Regions from separate parts of the Kitasatospora sp. NPDC091276 genome, predicted to be linked through region 2. Evidence: riboswitches for the same ligand, from Rfam matches in the RefSeq annotation. Region 2 holds a riboswitch; the other holds the start of a gene.

Region 1 (7,526 bases), on a different contig from region 2:
AGTCCTTTCGGTCGTGCACTTCGATGGCGTACAGCTGGTAGACGGCGACGGCGCCGTCCGCGCGGGCGATCTCGATCCGGTCTCCGCGCCGGAGCGCCCCCAGGTTGTAGAAGACGGCCGGGCCGGCCTTGTTGTCGACGTGCCCGGCCAGGATGGCGGTGCCGCGCTGCCCGGGGCTGGCCCCGCCGCGGTACCAGCCCGCCAGGTTGCGGTCCGCCTCGGGCGGGGCCTGGAGGTGGCCGTCGGGGTCGAGCCCGAGCGCGGTGACCGGGGCGTCCAGCCGGACGGCCGGGATGCGGATGCGGATGGGGTCGGAGGGGCCCAGCGGCGGGACGACGGAGACCGGGGCGAAGCCGGACAGCGTCTGCGTGCTGCCGGGGGCGGGCGGCAGCGCACCCTGCCCGCCGTCGTGCAGCAGCCAGGCGCCGAGCACCAGCGCGGCACCGGCCGCCAGGGTGCCCGGCCACGGGCTCCTGCTCTGCTGGACGCCCACGGGCGCTCCCCTCTACCGACGGATTCCCGATCCTGGGAGTTTCCTGGGAAACAATTCAATCGGATCGGACCTTAAAGCACGTCCACACGATGGGCGTAATGACACCCCCCGATCGGCAGGGCAACCGCCCGAATCCGTGCACCCCGTGGGCATCCGGTGACGGAACGCGACGGCCGTTCCCCAGGGGAAGGCGCCACCGGAACGCCTCGGTACGAGCTTCGACGGCGCGGGGGGCCTGTCCGGTTGCGTCAATCGGGCGATCGATGACGACCGCCAGTGGCGCCTGGCCGACCGATCGAGCCCAGCTGCCATGCTGACCCGGTCACGGGTTCTATCACCCCACTTGTCCGACCGGATTTCCGCACGCCTGTACGCCTGCCGAACGCCTCATGAACGGAGTGACCATGGCCGCTCTCTCACGCCGCACCCTGCTGGCCGCCGGTGCGGCCTCCGCCGCCACCCTGGCGACCGGCTGCGGAAGCAACAGCGCCGACAAGCCGATGGTCGGTTCAGCCGTTCCCCCCACCGGCGCGGCCGTCGACCAGAGTTCCGACCCCGCCGACGCCACCGAGCAGCAGGCCGTCCTGATCGGCGACGGCTCCACCTCCGACACCGGGGCCCAGCCCCACCAGCCCACCCCCGAGCGGCTCAAGGCCGGCGAACGGCCGCCGCAGTTCGTGGTCTTCTCCTGGGACGGCGCCGGCGAACTCGACAACGGACTGTTCGCCCGCTTCCGCCGGCTGGCGCAGGAGCACAACGCCTCGATGACCTTCTTCCTCAGCGGCCTCTACCTGCTGCCCGAGTCCAAGAAGGACCTCTACCGCCCCCCGCAGCACAAGGTCGGCGCCTCCGAGATCGGCTACCTCACCGACCAGCACATCCACGACACCCTGGAGAACGTGCACGCGGCCTGGCTGGAGGGCCACGAGATCGGCACCCACTTCAACGGCCACTTCTGCGGCGACACCGGCGTCGGCAAGTGGTCCCCGGAGGAGTGGGACAGCGAGATCCAGCAGGCCATGGACTTCGTGACGAACTGGCGCACCAACACCGGCTTCACCGACCTGCCGGCGCTGCCCTTCGACTACCGCAGGGAGCTGATCGGCAGCCGCACCCCCTGCCTGGAGGGCCAGCGCAACCTGCTGCCCACCGCGGTCAAGCGCGGCTGGCGCTACGACAGCAGCGGCAACGGCACCCAGGTGTGGCCGCAGAAGATCCAGGGCGGTGCGCTCTGGGACCTCCCGCTGCAGTCCATCCCCTTCCCCGGGCACACCTTCCAGGTGCTGTCGATGGACTACAACATCATGTACAACCAGTGCGGCCCCAACACCAAGGCCGACCCGGCGCTCTACCCGGGCTTCCAGGCCCAGGCCCGCGACTCCTACCTGCTGGGATTCGACCGCACCTACAACGGCAACCGGGCGCCGTACGTCATCGGCAACCACTTCGAGGAGTGGAACGGCGGCATCTACATGAACGCCGTCGAGGACGTGCTCCGGACGATCGCGGACAAGCCGGAGGTCCGGCTGGTCTCGTTCCGCCAACTGGTGGACTGGCTGGACGCCCAGGACCAGGCGGTGCTGCGCAAGCTCCAGGGCCTCGCCCCGGGCCAGGCGCCGACCGGCGGCTGGGAGGCCTTCCTCGGCACCCCCGGGGCACCGCCGGTGCCCTCCGCCGCCGCTGCCGGCTGACCCTCAGGACCTGGCCCGGACCCGGCCGGCGAGCAGCGCCCCCAGCAGCGCCACGCCGGCCATGGCCAGCAGGATCACCGCGAACGCCCCGGGCGAGCCGGCGGCCCCGGACGAGGCGGTGGCCCCGGCGCCCTCGTGGGCGGCGGCGAGCGAGCCGCCGCCCAGCACCGCGAACATCACCCCCGCCAGGCCCGTCAGCAGGACGTTGCCCAGCGCGTCGCTCATCTGCAGGGCCGCCGAGTTCACCCCGGCGTCCTCCGGCGCGGAGAGCTTCATCATCAGCACGCTGACGCTCGCGACCGTCAGTCCCATCCCGATGCCGCCGACGCCCCAGGCCACCGCCGCCACCCAGGCCGGCACCGCCGGGACCAGCACCAGCGCGGCGCCCGCGATCGCCACCGCGGTCAGCACGAACCCGCCCCGGATCATCGCCTCGCGGTAGCGCTCGGCTCCCGGCCGCCCCTGCAGCCAGGAGCCCAGCGCCCAGGTGAGCCCGCCGCTGGTCAGGGTGAGCCCCGACATCGTCGGCGAGAGGCCGCGCTCGGTGGTCATCATCAGCGGGACGAAGGCCTCGGCCCCGAGGAACGCCCCGGCCGCCAGTCCGCGCAGCAGGATCACCGCCGGCAGCCCCCGCCCGGCCCGCAGGGTCCGCTCGGGCAACAGCCCCAGGACGGCCGGCACCAGCAGCGCCGCCCCGACGACCCCGGGGAGCAGCCCGATCAGGTCGTGCCGCCCGCCCGCGTACTGCAGCAGGCCGGCACCGAGCGCCGCCATCGCGGCCAGCAGGGTGCGCCGGCGGTCGAAGTCCGAGCCCCTGGCCACCGGGTGCTCCCGCTCGGAGCGGGTCAGCGCGGGGCCCATCACGGCCAGCGGCAGCAGGATCAGCACCGGCACGGCCAGGAACACCCAGCGCCAGCCGAGGTGCTGGGTGATCGCGCCGGAGACCAGCGGCCCGATGATCGAGGGCAGCACCCAGGCCGAGGAGAAGGCCGCGAACACCGCCGGCCGCAGCCGCTCCGGGTAGGCCCGGCCGACCACCACGTACAGCGCGACGATCACCAGCCCGCCGCCCAGGCCCTGGATCGCCCGCCCGGCCACGAACACCCACATGCCCGGCGCCGTCCCGGCCACCACCAGGCCCACCCCGAACACCGCGATGCCGGTGAACAGCGGCTGCATCGGCCCGCGCCGGTCGCACCACTGCCCGGAGACGACCAGCGCGAACAGCGTGGTGGTGAAGTAGCCGGAGAAGGCGAAGGCGTACAGCCCGATGCCGTTCAGCTGGCGGGCCGCGGTCGGCATCGCGGTGTTGACGGCGGTCGCCTCGAAGGCGATCACCAGGACCACCGACACGATCCCCAGCGTCAGAGCGCGGTAGCGGCCGCTGAGGACCCCGCCCCCGGGGTCGAGTTCGGAGGGTATCGAGGCGGGGTCGACCGAGGTGGGGGAGGCAGTGGTCATACGTAACATCGTAAGGGCCGTCTGCCTTCATGACCCCTGACCCGAGTCGGTGACCAGCTAGGTCGCTGGGCCTAGGACCGGGGTCGGGGGAAGGGCGGGCGAAGCTCAGGCGGCGGTCAGTGGAGCACCTTCAGGCCGACCACGCCGGAGACGATGAGCAGCAGGCAGCCGATCCGGGCCGCCGTCACCGCGTCCCCCAGGACGGCCATGCCGTAGAGCGCGGTGCCGACCGCACCGATGCCGACCCAGACCGCGTAGCCGGTGCCGATCGGAATGGTGCGCATCGCGTACGCCAGCCCGCCCATGCTCAGCAGCAGGGCCACACCGAAGACGAGGCTGGGGGTGAGCCGGGAAAAGCCCTTGGACGACTCCAGGGCCACCGCCCACACGGTCTCCAGGACACCCGAGATGATCAGAACGAGCCATGCCATGACGGCCTACCTCCGCAGTCCACAGCGGCCGGATTGCCGCTGAACTGCGCCGTCTTGTCGTCACCGGGTACGACGCGCTCGTCCGGGGCGGCCGGGCAACCGACCACCTGGTTCCGACCGTAGCACAAGCCGCCATACAGAATTTACATTCCGCCGTTGACGGCCCCCCGCGCATTCCGCCACTATGAATTCACTGGCCGTGTGCCCGAGTGGCTTAGGGAACCGTCTGCAAAGCGGTGTACACGGGTTCGATTCCCGTCATGGCCTCGCCGGAAATGGAATTGCCGGTCGACATTCCGTCGACCGGCAATTCCTGTTTCCGGTATTTCCGGGACGGTCGGCCGAAGTCGCCGCCCCCGGCCGTCAGACCGCGACCGCGTCCTCCGGCCGGATCGGCAGCCGGCCGACCGGCAGGCCGGTGGCCGCCCGGACGGCGGCGGCCACGGCCGCCGGGGCGACCACCGCGGGGGCGGCGCTGACCGCCTTGGCCCCGAAGGTGGCGACCACGTCCCGCTCCTCCAGCAGGGCGGCGATGCGCACCTGCGGGGTGTCCAGCGCGGTGGGCAGCCGGTAGCCGGTGAGCGAGGGGTTCAGCAGCACGCCGCCCTCGGTGCGCAGGTCCTCCAGCAGCGCCAGGCCGACGCCCTGGGCCACGCCCGCCTCGATCCGGTCCTCGATCTGCCGCGGGTTCAGCGCCCGGCCGACGTCCTGGGCGACCGTCATCTCGACCACCCGGACGGCGCCCAGCTCGATGTCCACGTCCACCACCGCGCGCATCGCGCAGAACGCGATCGACACGAAGGCGTCGCCCTGCCCGGACTCGTCCAGCGGTTCGGTGGGGTGCGGGCGGCACTGGGCCGTCGCCCAGAGCTCCTTGCCCTCCAGCGCCTCGGCGACCGGCATGCCGAGCACCCCGTCGTACGAGGTGATCTTGCCGTCGGCGATCTGCAGCAGTTCCACCGACATCCCGAAGTTGGCGGCGATCGGCTGGAGCAGCTGGTGGCGGACCATCAGCGCGGCGCGCTCGACGGCGCCGCCGGAGACCCAGGTGTGCCGGCCCCGGGCGGAGGGACCGGCGATGGACTGGTCGCTGTCGGCCGGCGCGATGTACACCTCGCTGACGCCCAGCACGGTCTGCACGATCTGCCGGGCCAGCGTGGCGAAGCCCTGTCCGGAGTCGACGGCCGCGCAGATCACCGTGGCGTGGTCGCCGCTGACCCGCACGGTGGCGGTGGAGACCTCGTCCTCGCCCTCGGCGCCGAGCATGTGCACCATGCCGACGGCGTAGCCGATCCCGCGCCGCACCGCCGCCGGGTCGCCGGCCCCACCGGGCCCGCCCGGCAGCAGCCACTCGGCGTCCGGGTCGTCCACCGGCAGGGCCGGCAGCGGCTCGGCCGCGACGGCCTCCAGCAGCGCGCCGACCGGCGCCGGGCAGGTGACGGCCTGTCCGGTGGGCATCGGGTCGCCGGTGGCCATCGCGTTGCGGCGGCGGATCTCCACCGGGTCCACGCCGATCCGGGCGGCCAGCTGGTCCAGCTGCGACTCGTAGGCGAAGCAGGCCTGCAACGCGCCCTCGCCGCGCATCCGCCCGGCCGGCGGGTTGTTGGTGCGCACCGCCCAGGCGTCCACGAAGACGTTCGGGCAGACGTACGGGCCGACCGAGAAGGCGGTGGCGGCGGCCAGCGCCTCGGCGGAGACGTCCGCGTACGCGCCGCCGTCCAGCAGGATCTGCGCCTCGACCTTCACCAGGGTGCCCTCGGCGTCGGCGTGGTGGCGGTAGCGCAGCAGCGCGGGGTGGCGCGAGGGGTGGGTGTGGAAGGACTCCTCGCGGGTGAGGGTCATCTTCACCGGGCGGCCGGTGCGCAGCGCCAGCAGCGCCAGGGTGACCTGGAAGGAGAGGTCCTCGCGGTCGGTGGTGGCCCCGGGCACGCCGGTGACCACCAGCCGGACCCGGTCGGGCTCCAGGCCGAGGCAGGCGGCGGTGCGGTCGCGGTCGCCGTGCGGGTCGGTGGAGGACAGGTGCAGTTCGACGCCGCCGTCCGGGCGCGGCACGGCCAGCCCGGCCTCGGCCCCGAGCGGGGCCGGGTCCTGACGGCCGACCTGGTAGAGGCCCTCGATGATGATCTCGCCGGCCGCGTCCGGGTCCCCGGTGCGCAGCGGCAGGTGGCGGAACAGGTTGCCGTCCGGGTGCAGCGACGGGGCGGTGAAGGCCTGCTCGGGGTCGGTGACGGCCTCCAGCGGCTCGTAGTCGACCGCGATCAGACCGACCGCCAGCCGGGCGGTGTCCGGGTGGTCGGCGGCCACCGCGGCGATCGGCTCGCCGTGGTGGCGCACCACGCCCGCGGCCAGCACCGGCCGGTCGGCGACGATCGGCCCGGCCGGGGCGCCGTCCGGGGTTCCGTCCGGGCCGGGCGGCAGGTCGGCGGCGGTGACCACGGCGTGCACGCCGGGCAGCGCGAGCGCGGCCGCGGTGTCGATGCCCCTGATCCGGGCGTGCGGGTGCGGCGAGCGCAGCACCGCGCCCCAGAGCAGCCCCTCGGCCCACAGGTCGGCCGCGTACGGGTAGATGCCGAGCGCCTTGGGCAGCGCGTCGCTGCGCAGCGGTGAGCTGCCCAGGCCGAACGGCTCCGGTGCGCCGCCCTCGCCGCCGTCCTGCTGGAGTGCTGCGCCGATGTCGGTAGGCGACGTCATGATGCGTGGTCGTCCTCGGGGAGCCGGATGCCGTGGGCGGGGGTGGCGCCGTACGGGACGCCGGCCGGGGCGGTGCCGCCGGCCGGAGCGCCGTGCGGGGGCGTGGCGACGTACGGCGTGCCGTGCGGGGGCGTGCCGTCGAAGGCGGCCCCGGGCAGCGGCGTGCCGTGCGCGGGGGTGGGTTCGTAGACCGGGGCGTCGTACCCGGCGTCGTAGCCGTTCTGCTGCGGGTAGCCGCCGGGCACGTAGGTGCCGTGGGCGGGGGTGCCCTGGTACGGCTGCTCGGGGTAGCCCTGGGGCGGGTAGTACACCTGGTCGTCGGTGGTCTGGGCGGGGATGCCCTGGACCGGCGTCAGGACGGCGGTGTCGTACACGCCGGTGTCGTAGCCGCCCTGGCCGTCGCCGTACGGCTGGTCGGTGCCGGCCGGGGGCTGCTCGGCGGGCGGCTGCGGGACGTGCTCGATCCAGGCGTCGGAGTCGGCGTAGACCGGCGGTTCGGCGGCCGGCTCCGGTCCGGCGGCCGCTTCCCCGGCGGGCTGTTCGGCGGGCTGTCCCGCGACCGGGGCGGCGGCCTGGGCGGCGGCCGGAGAGGCCGCCTCCTCCGTCTCCTCGGCGTCCTCGGCGCGCGCGTCGGCGATGCTCTGGACGGCGGCCAGCACGCCGCGGTAGCCGGTGCAGCGGCAGAGGTTGCCGCAGAGCGCCTGGCGGGCCTCGACCTCGGTCGGGCGGTGGTTGCGCTGGAGCAGGTCGTGCACCGCC
Region 2 (7,526 bases):
CGGAAGTCTCAACGGGCGGGACTACGCCGTCGCCACCCCGGTCCTGATCGGGCTGGCCGTGCTCGTACCGCTCGCGCTGGCGGTGGCCCGGCGGCTGGCGGTGCTGCGCTTCGACGACAGCGTGGCCGCCTCGCTGGGCGTCGACCCGGGCCGGGTCCGGCTCGGCTGCCTGCTGCTGGCCGTCGCGCTGGCCGGGCTGGCCGTCGGCGTGTGCGGGCCGGTCGGCTTCGTCGCGCTGGCCGCGCCCGTGATCGCCGGACGGCTGGCCGGGCCGGCGCGCGTGCCGGTCCTCGGCTCGGCACTGACCGGCGCCGTCCTCGTCGTGCTCGCCGACACCGTGGGGCGGGTGCTGATCGGCGGGGTGGAGATCCCGGTCGGCATCGTCACCACCGTCCTCGGCGGCCCCTTCCTGCTCTGGGTGCTGCTCGGCCGCAAGGGCACCCCCGCTTAACCTCCCCGAGGAGTACCGCAGATGGAAACCCTTCCCCTCGTCGAGCCCGATCCGGCCGACCCCGCCTACCGCCTGGTCACCTTCGTGCACGAGGACGCGTCGTGCGACGGCGTGCTCGCTCTCCTGCACACCGTCACCGACAAGGACCGGCACGACGGCGACCTCTCCCCGCACCTGATGACCCGCCGCGACGACGGCCGCTGGTCGATCACCTACCGGCTGCGCGCCGACCACCGGGCGTCCTACCAGCTGTACCCGTTCCGGGGGGACGCCCCCGGCACCGCCCGGGCGGACTGGCTGCGCGTCCTCGACCACGCCCGCCCCGACCCGCACGACGCAGCCCCCCGGCTGCCCGCCCGCGACGGGCGCCACCCGTCGTCCGTGCTCAGCCTGCCCGACGCCCCCGCCCAGCCGTACGTCCGGCGGCGCGACGGCGTGCCGCGCGGGCGGACGGTGGCCCACGAGGTGGCCGGGCGGCGGGTGGACGTCCACCTCCCCGCCGGGGGCGGGCCTTCCGCCGGTGGCGGGCCGTTCGCGGTGGCCGTGCTGCTGGACGGCGAGATGTGGGGCGAGGTGCTGTCGGTCGGCGACACCCTCGACAACCTGGCGGCGGACGGCGCCATCCCGCCCACCGTCGCCCTGCTCGTCCACACCATGGGCCCCTGCCGACCCGACGACCTCAGCTGCAACCCGGCCTTCGTCGACCTCCTCGCCGACCGCCTCCTCCCCTGGGCGGCGGCGGAGTTCGGCACCACCACCGACCCGGCCGCCACCGTGATCGCCGGCCAGAGCGCGGGCGGCCTCACCGCCGCCTTCGCCGCGTTCCGGCGCCCCGACCGCTTCGGCGGCGCGCTCTGCCAGTCCGGTTCCTTCTGGTGGCCGGACGAGACCGAGTTCGACGAGGGCAGTGAGTGGCTGACCCGCCAATTCGCCCGCGAGCAAAGGCGGGAGGCCCGGTTCTACGTCGAGGTCGGCCTCCAGGAGTGGATGCTGCTCCCGCAGAACCGCCACCTGCGCGACGTCCTCACCGCCCGCGGCTACGACCTCGCGTACCGCGAGTTCAACGGCGGCCACGACTACGCCTGTTGGCGCGGCGGGCTGGCGGACGGGCTGGCGCACCTGCTCGGGGGTGCCTGACGGTCCCCACCGGGTCGGCGGACCGGCGCGCCGCGACGGGGGCGTGCTAGCGTCCCGGTGGCGGCGCGCCGGTGACCGCCCCGGACGAGATGTGCGCCGTACCCGGCCCGCCAAGACGACGCACCGAGGGAGACGTCATGGCCGCCGGTGCCCCGCTCGCCCGTCCGCTCGACGTGCGGTGGATCCACGGGTCCCCGTCCGCGAAGCACAACACGGACCCGGACATCCAGGTCCACGCGTACGACGAGCACACCGTCATCCTGCGGCAGAACAAGGCGGTCGACTACGAGGCGCCGTTCCTGTTCCTGCTGTTCGGGGGCGAGCGGGCGGTCCTGATCGACACCGGGGCCACCGCCTCCGCCGCGTACTTCCCGCTGCGCACCGTGGTCGACGGCCTCATCGACCAATGGCTCGCCGACCACCCCCGCGACGGCTACGGACTGCTCGTCCTGCACACCCACCCGCACGGCGACCACGTCGCGGGCGACGGGCAGTTCGCCGACCGGCCCGCGACGACCCTGGTCAGCGCCGACCCGGCCACGGCCTGGCCGTACTTCGGCTTCGACCAGGACCCGGACGCCGTCGCGCGGGTGGACCTGGGCGGCGGCCGGGTGCTCGAATGCCTGGCCACCCCGGGCCACCACCCGGCGGCCGTCACCTACTACGACCCGTGGACGGGCCTGCTGCTCACCGGCGACACCGTCTACCCGGGCCGCCTCTACATCGACGACTGGCCGGCCTTCACCCGCACCGTCGACCGGCTGATCGACTTCGCCGAACGCCGCCCGGTGACGCACCTGCTCGGCTGCCACATCGAGATGACCCGCACCCCCGGCGTCGACTACCCCATCCGCACGACCCACCAGCCCGACGAGCCGCCCCTGCAGCTGACCGTCGGACACCTCCGGGCCATCCGCACCGCACTCGCCGACCTCGGCGACCGGCCGCGTCGGCACGCCCTGCCCGACCTGATCCTCTGGCCGAGCGCCTGAGCCCGGAAGGCCGCGTCCACCGAACTGACGCCGCACCCCGCGATCGCGGGGTGCGGCGTGGCTGTTCAGTCGGCGGGGGGTGGTCCCGGCGCCTCCCGGGGGAGGCGGGTGGTGAGGAGGGTGCCGGCGGCGACCAGCGCGGCGGTGAGCAGGAGGGCCAAGCGGTAGGGGCCGGGTGAGCCGCCGCCGGTGTCCAGGGCACCGATGAGGGCGGCGGTGGCGGCGATGCCGAGGGCGCCGCCGAGGGTGCGGACGATGGTGAACAGGCCCATGGCGCGGCCCATCGCGGGCCCGGGGACGTCGGCGAAGCCGGCGATCTGGACGGTGAGCACGGCGGTGCCCAGGACGAGCCCGACCGCGAACATCAACGCCCTTACGGCCCAGGGGTTCTCGGCGAAGCCGAGGGCGGCCAGGACGAGTGCGGCGAGCAGCAGCGCGGGCAGCGCGAGGCGGCGGGGGCCGAACCGGGGCAGCAGGCGGTCCACCACCTGGGAGGCGGCCATCAGGCCGATCGCCTCGGGGAAGACGCTCAGCCCGGCGTCGAGGGCCGAGGCCCCGAGGGCGGCCTGGTAGAGCAGCGGGAGGACGAACAGGGCGCCCATCAGGCCGGCCGAGGTGAGCAGGGCCAGCCAGGTGGCGGTGCCGAAGGTGCGGTCGGCGAGCTGCCGCAGGTCCACCAGCGGTTCGGCGGCGCGGAGTTGGTGGCGCACGGCGATGCCGAGCAGGAGGAGACCGGCCACGCCGCTGAGCGCCACTCCCGGCGAGGACCAGCCGTGCGCCGGGCCGAAGCCGAGCGCGTAGGTGAGCAGTCCGAGGCCGGGCGTGGCGAGCAGGAAGCCGGTGGTGTCGAAGCGCCCGGGCGGGGGCTCGTCCGCCGCGCGCAGGCCGATGAGCCCGGTCACGACGGCCGCGACCCCGATCGGCACGTTGACCAGGAACAGCCAGTGCCAGGAGAGGTGTTCGGTCAGGAGGCCGCCGAGCGGCGGGCCGAGGGCGGGCATCAGGGCGGTCGGGACGATCAGGATCCGGCCCAGGCCGGCCCGCTCGTGCGGGGCGAAGGCCCGGAACAGCAGGGTCATCCCGACCGGGGTGAGCAGCCCGCCGGCCACGCCCTGGACGGCCCGCGCGGCGGCGAGCGAGCCGAGGCCGGGGGCGGCGGCGCACAGGGCGGAGGCGAGGGTGAACCCGGCCAGGGAGCCGAGGAAGACCCGTTTCACGCCGAACCGGTCGCCGAGCCAGCCCGCCACCGGCAGGCCGACGGCGAGGCCGACCAGGAAGGCCGTCTCGACGGCGTTGGCGGCCGAGACGGGCCGCCCGAAGTCCTCGGCGATGGTGAACAGCGCGGGGTTGACGATGGTCGAGTCCAGGCCGTTCATGCACATCGCGGCGGTGTAGACCACGACCACCGCGGCGCGCCCCGCGAGCAGGGGGCGCGCCGGGGCGGCCTCGACGGCCGGAGGGGTCACAGGTCGGTCCAGTGGGCGGTGATCCACTGCACGGCGTCGGCGCGCTCGCACGGGCCGTGGGAGACGTTCCAGCCGGCCGGGACGGCGGCGAAGGCCGGCCAGAGCGAGTGCTGGCCCTGGTCGTTGACGAGGGCGAGGAACTCGCCGTCGCCGTCGAAGGGGTTGGCGGGGGCGTCACTCATCGGAGGACTTCTCCAGGTGGTCGGTGATCACGCGGGCGATGTGCGCGATCGGGGCGGGCAGGGTCATGTCCTTGTGCGAGCAGGCGACGTCGGTGTTGTCGATGCGGCCGGACACGTACGGGGTCCAGAGTTCGGGCACCAGGGTCTCGTCGATGGTGTCGACGGTGGCGCGGAAGAACAGCACGTCGCCGTCGAAGGGGCGGTGGTCGTGGCCGCGGACGAGGTGGTTGGTGTTGAGGTAGATCCGGTTGAGGGCGGCCACGGTGGCGTCGTCGAGTCCGGCGAGCGGGCTGCCCTCGCGGCGCAGCAGCTCGGTGACGGCGGCGAGTTCGAGTGGCCGCCCGGCGAGGTCCTCGGGGCCGTAGCCGCCCATGGTGAGCAGCGCCTCCAGCGCCTCGGCCTGGTCGGGGACGGGCAGGTCGCGGAAGCCCTCGGCGGGGTAGGCGTCCAGGATCGCGAGCAACTCGACCGCGTGGCCGAGGTCCTGGAGCCGGACGGCGACGGCGTGCGCGATGATCCCGCCGGTGGACCAGCCGAGCAGCCGGTACGGGCCCTCGGGCTGGACCTCGCGCAGCCGGTCGACGTAGTGCGCGGCCAGCTCGTCCAGGGTCTGCGGCAGGGGCCGGGCCGCCGTGGCCGCGCCGACGCCCTGGGCCTGGAGGCCGTAGATCGGCAGGTCGGCGGGCAGGTGGCGGATCAGGCCGGTGTAGCACCAGCTGAGGCCGCCGGCGGGGTGGACGGCGAACAGCGGGGTACGGCGTCCGGGCGCGGCGGGCCGCAGCGGGAGCAGGACGTCCAGCGCGTCGGCGCTCTGCGAGCCGGCCGCCAGGGCCGTGTCGAGGGCGGCGACGGTGGGCGACTGGAACAGGGTGCCGATGCCGACGTCCAGGCCGAGCAGTTCGCGGATCCGCCCGGCGAGGCGGACGACCAGCAGCGAGTGGCCGCCGAGGGCGAAGAAGTCGTCGTCGACGCCGACCGCCGCGACGCCCAGCACCTCGGCGAAGAGTTCGCACAGCTGCTGTTCGCGCGGGGTGCGCGGCGGGCGTCCGGCCCCGGTGGCGGGCGCGTCGGGGGCGGGCAGGGCGCGGCGGTCGAGCTTGCCGTTGGCGGTGAGCGGCAGCCGGTCGAGCAGGACGACGGCGGAGGGCACCATGTGGGCGGGCAGTTCGGCGGCGGCGTGGGCGCGCAGGTCCTCGGGGGTGGGGGCGGCGACGGCGCTCGGGTCCTCGGGGCTCGCCGTGGTGACCGCGTAGCCGACCAGTCGCTTGTCGCCCGGGGCGTCCTCGCGGACGACCACGGCGGCGTCGGCGACGCCCGGGTGGGCGGCCAGCACGGCCTCGATCTCACCGAGTTCGATCCGGAAGCCGCGCAGCTTCACCTGCTGGTCGGCGCGCCCGAAGTACTCCAGGACGCCGTCGGCGCGGCGGCGGGCGAGGTCGCCGGAGCGGTACATCCGGGTGCCCCGTTCGCCGAACAGTTCGGCGTACGGGTCGGCGACGAAGCGTCCGGCGGTGAGGTCGGGGCGGCCGAGGTAGCCGCGGGCCAGGCCGGCCCCGGCGACGTACATCTCGCCGGTGACGCCGGGCGGGACGGGCTGGAGGTGCTGGTCCAGGACGTAGACCCGCAGGTCGGGGATGTTGACGCCGATGGTGCTGCTGCTTCCGGCGGCGGCGGTGGCCCGGTCGAGGGCGATGTAGGAGACGTGCACGGTGGTCTCGGTGATGCCGTACATGTTGACCAGGGTGGGCGCGTCCTCCGGGTGGCGGGCGTACCAGTCGTCGAGCCGGGCCAGTTCGAGCGCCTCGCCGCCGAACACCACGTAGCGCAGGGCGAGTTCGGATCCGGGGCGGTCCCGGTCGGCGGCGCTGAGCTGGTAGAAGGCGGACGGGGTCTGGTTGAGCACGGTGACGCGTTCGCGGGCGAGCAGGTCGAGGAAGGCCGCCGGGTCGCGGCTGACCAGGTGCGGGACGACGACCAGGCGTCCGCCGTGCAGCAGGGCCCCCCACAGCTCCCAGACGGAGAAGTCGAAGGCGTAGGAGTGGAAGAGGGTCCAGACGTCGTCGGCGCCGAAGCCGAACCAGTGGTCGGTGGAGCTGAACAGCCGGACCACGTTGTGGTGGGTGACGGGGACGCCCTTGGGCCGGCCGGTGGAGCCGGAGGTGTAGATGACGTAGGCGGTGTCCTCGGCGCGCAGCGGGCGGGTGCGCTCGTGCTGGGCCAGCGGGGTGGCCGGGTGGGTGGCCGACTCCGGTCCGTCGACGAGCAGTTGGGGCACCTGGTGGGCGGGCAGCCGGGGCGCGGTGGCGCGGTCGGTGAGCAGGGCGGCGGGGGCGGCGTCGGCCAGCATGTAGGCGAGGCGGTCGGCCGGGTAGTCGGGGTCGAGCGGCAGGTAGGCGGCGCCGGACTTGGCCACCGCGAGGAGGGCGACGACGAGTTCGAGCGAGCGCGGCAGGGCGAGGGCGACGATGGTGCCGGGGCCGATGCCGTTGGCGGCCAGCAGTCGGGCCAAGCGGTCGGCGCGGGCGGCGAGTTCGGTGTAGTCGAGCTGATCGTCACCGCAACTGACGGCGACGGCCCGCGGGTTGGCGGCGGCGGCGGCCTCGAACAGCCCGGCCAGGGTGGCGTCCGGGGCCGAGGCGTGCGGGGCCGACGTGTGCGGAGCCGACGTGTACGGGGTGCCGTTCCACTCGACGAGGGCGCGCAGCCGCTCCTCCTCGCCGATCAGCGGGAGCCGGCCGATCGCGGTGTCGGGGGCGGTGGCGGCGGCGGCGAGCAGCCGGGCGAGGCGGGTGGCGAGCCCTTCGACGGTGGCGGCGTCGAAGAGGTCGGTGCGGTACTCCAGGAAGCCGCCGATGCCGCCGTCGGGGAGCTCGCCCGCGTTGAGGGTGAGGTCGAACTTGGCGGTGCCGCTGGGGACGGCGGCGATCCGGGCGGTGAGGCCGCCGCCCAGCGGGTGGGGCTCGTCGGGGCGGCTCTGCCAGGCGAGCATCACCTGGAACAGCGGGTGGCGGGCGAGGGAGCGCGGCGGGTTGAGCTCCTCGACCAGACGGTCGAAGGGCAGGTCGGCGTGCTCGTGGGCGGCGAGGACGGTGCCTCTGACCTTGCCGAGCAGCTCGCGAAAGGTCGGGTCGCCCGAGGTGTCGGTGCGCAGGACCACGGAGTTGACGAAGTAGCCGACCAGGTCGGCGGTCTCGGGGTCGTCGCGGCCGGCGACCGGGGTGCCGACGGGGATGTCGGTGCCGCAGCCGTGCCGGGTGAGCAGGGCGGCGAGTCCGGCCTGGACGGCCATGAAGACGGT

Evidence for each region. Region 2 has a riboswitch for guanidine ahead of AB0O19_RS00190 (MBL fold metallo-hydrolase). Riboswitches for the same ligand answer to the same signal wherever they lie in the genome.
Region 1: it holds a riboswitch for guanidine, as region 2 does, so the genes downstream of both, AB0O19_RS16425 (SMR family transporter) here and AB0O19_RS00190 (MBL fold metallo-hydrolase) in region 2, are expected to answer to the same signal.

The regions. Positions count from the first base shown of each region.
Region 1 covers NZ_JBFBFU010000011.1:191,940-199,465, forward strand. Annotated here, with positions in the region: gene AB0O19_RS16410 (class F sortase) at 1-493, opposite strand, end outside; gene AB0O19_RS16415 (hypothetical protein) at 898-2,184, shown strand; gene AB0O19_RS16420 (MFS transporter) at 2,188-3,645, opposite strand; gene AB0O19_RS16425 (SMR family transporter) at 3,762-4,076, opposite strand; guanidine-III (ykkC-III) riboswitch at 4,120-4,186, opposite strand; tRNA gene AB0O19_RS16430 (tRNA-Cys) at 4,272-4,343, shown strand; gene AB0O19_RS16435 (xanthine dehydrogenase family protein molybdopterin-binding subunit) at 4,440-6,767, opposite strand; partial or broken gene AB0O19_RS16440 ((2Fe-2S)-binding protein) at 7,403-7,526, opposite strand, start outside.
Region 2 covers NZ_JBFBFU010000001.1:39,250-46,775, reverse strand. Annotated here, with positions in the region: gene fhuB (Fe(3+)-hydroxamate ABC transporter permease FhuB) at 1-451, shown strand, start outside; gene fes (enterochelin esterase) at 473-1,588, shown strand; guanidine-III (ykkC-III) riboswitch at 1,653-1,713, shown strand; gene AB0O19_RS00190 (MBL fold metallo-hydrolase) at 1,726-2,580, shown strand; gene AB0O19_RS00185 (DHA2 family efflux MFS transporter permease subunit) at 2,646-4,046, opposite strand; gene AB0O19_RS00180 (MbtH family protein) at 4,043-4,228, opposite strand; gene AB0O19_RS00175 (amino acid adenylation domain-containing protein) at 4,221-7,526, opposite strand, start outside.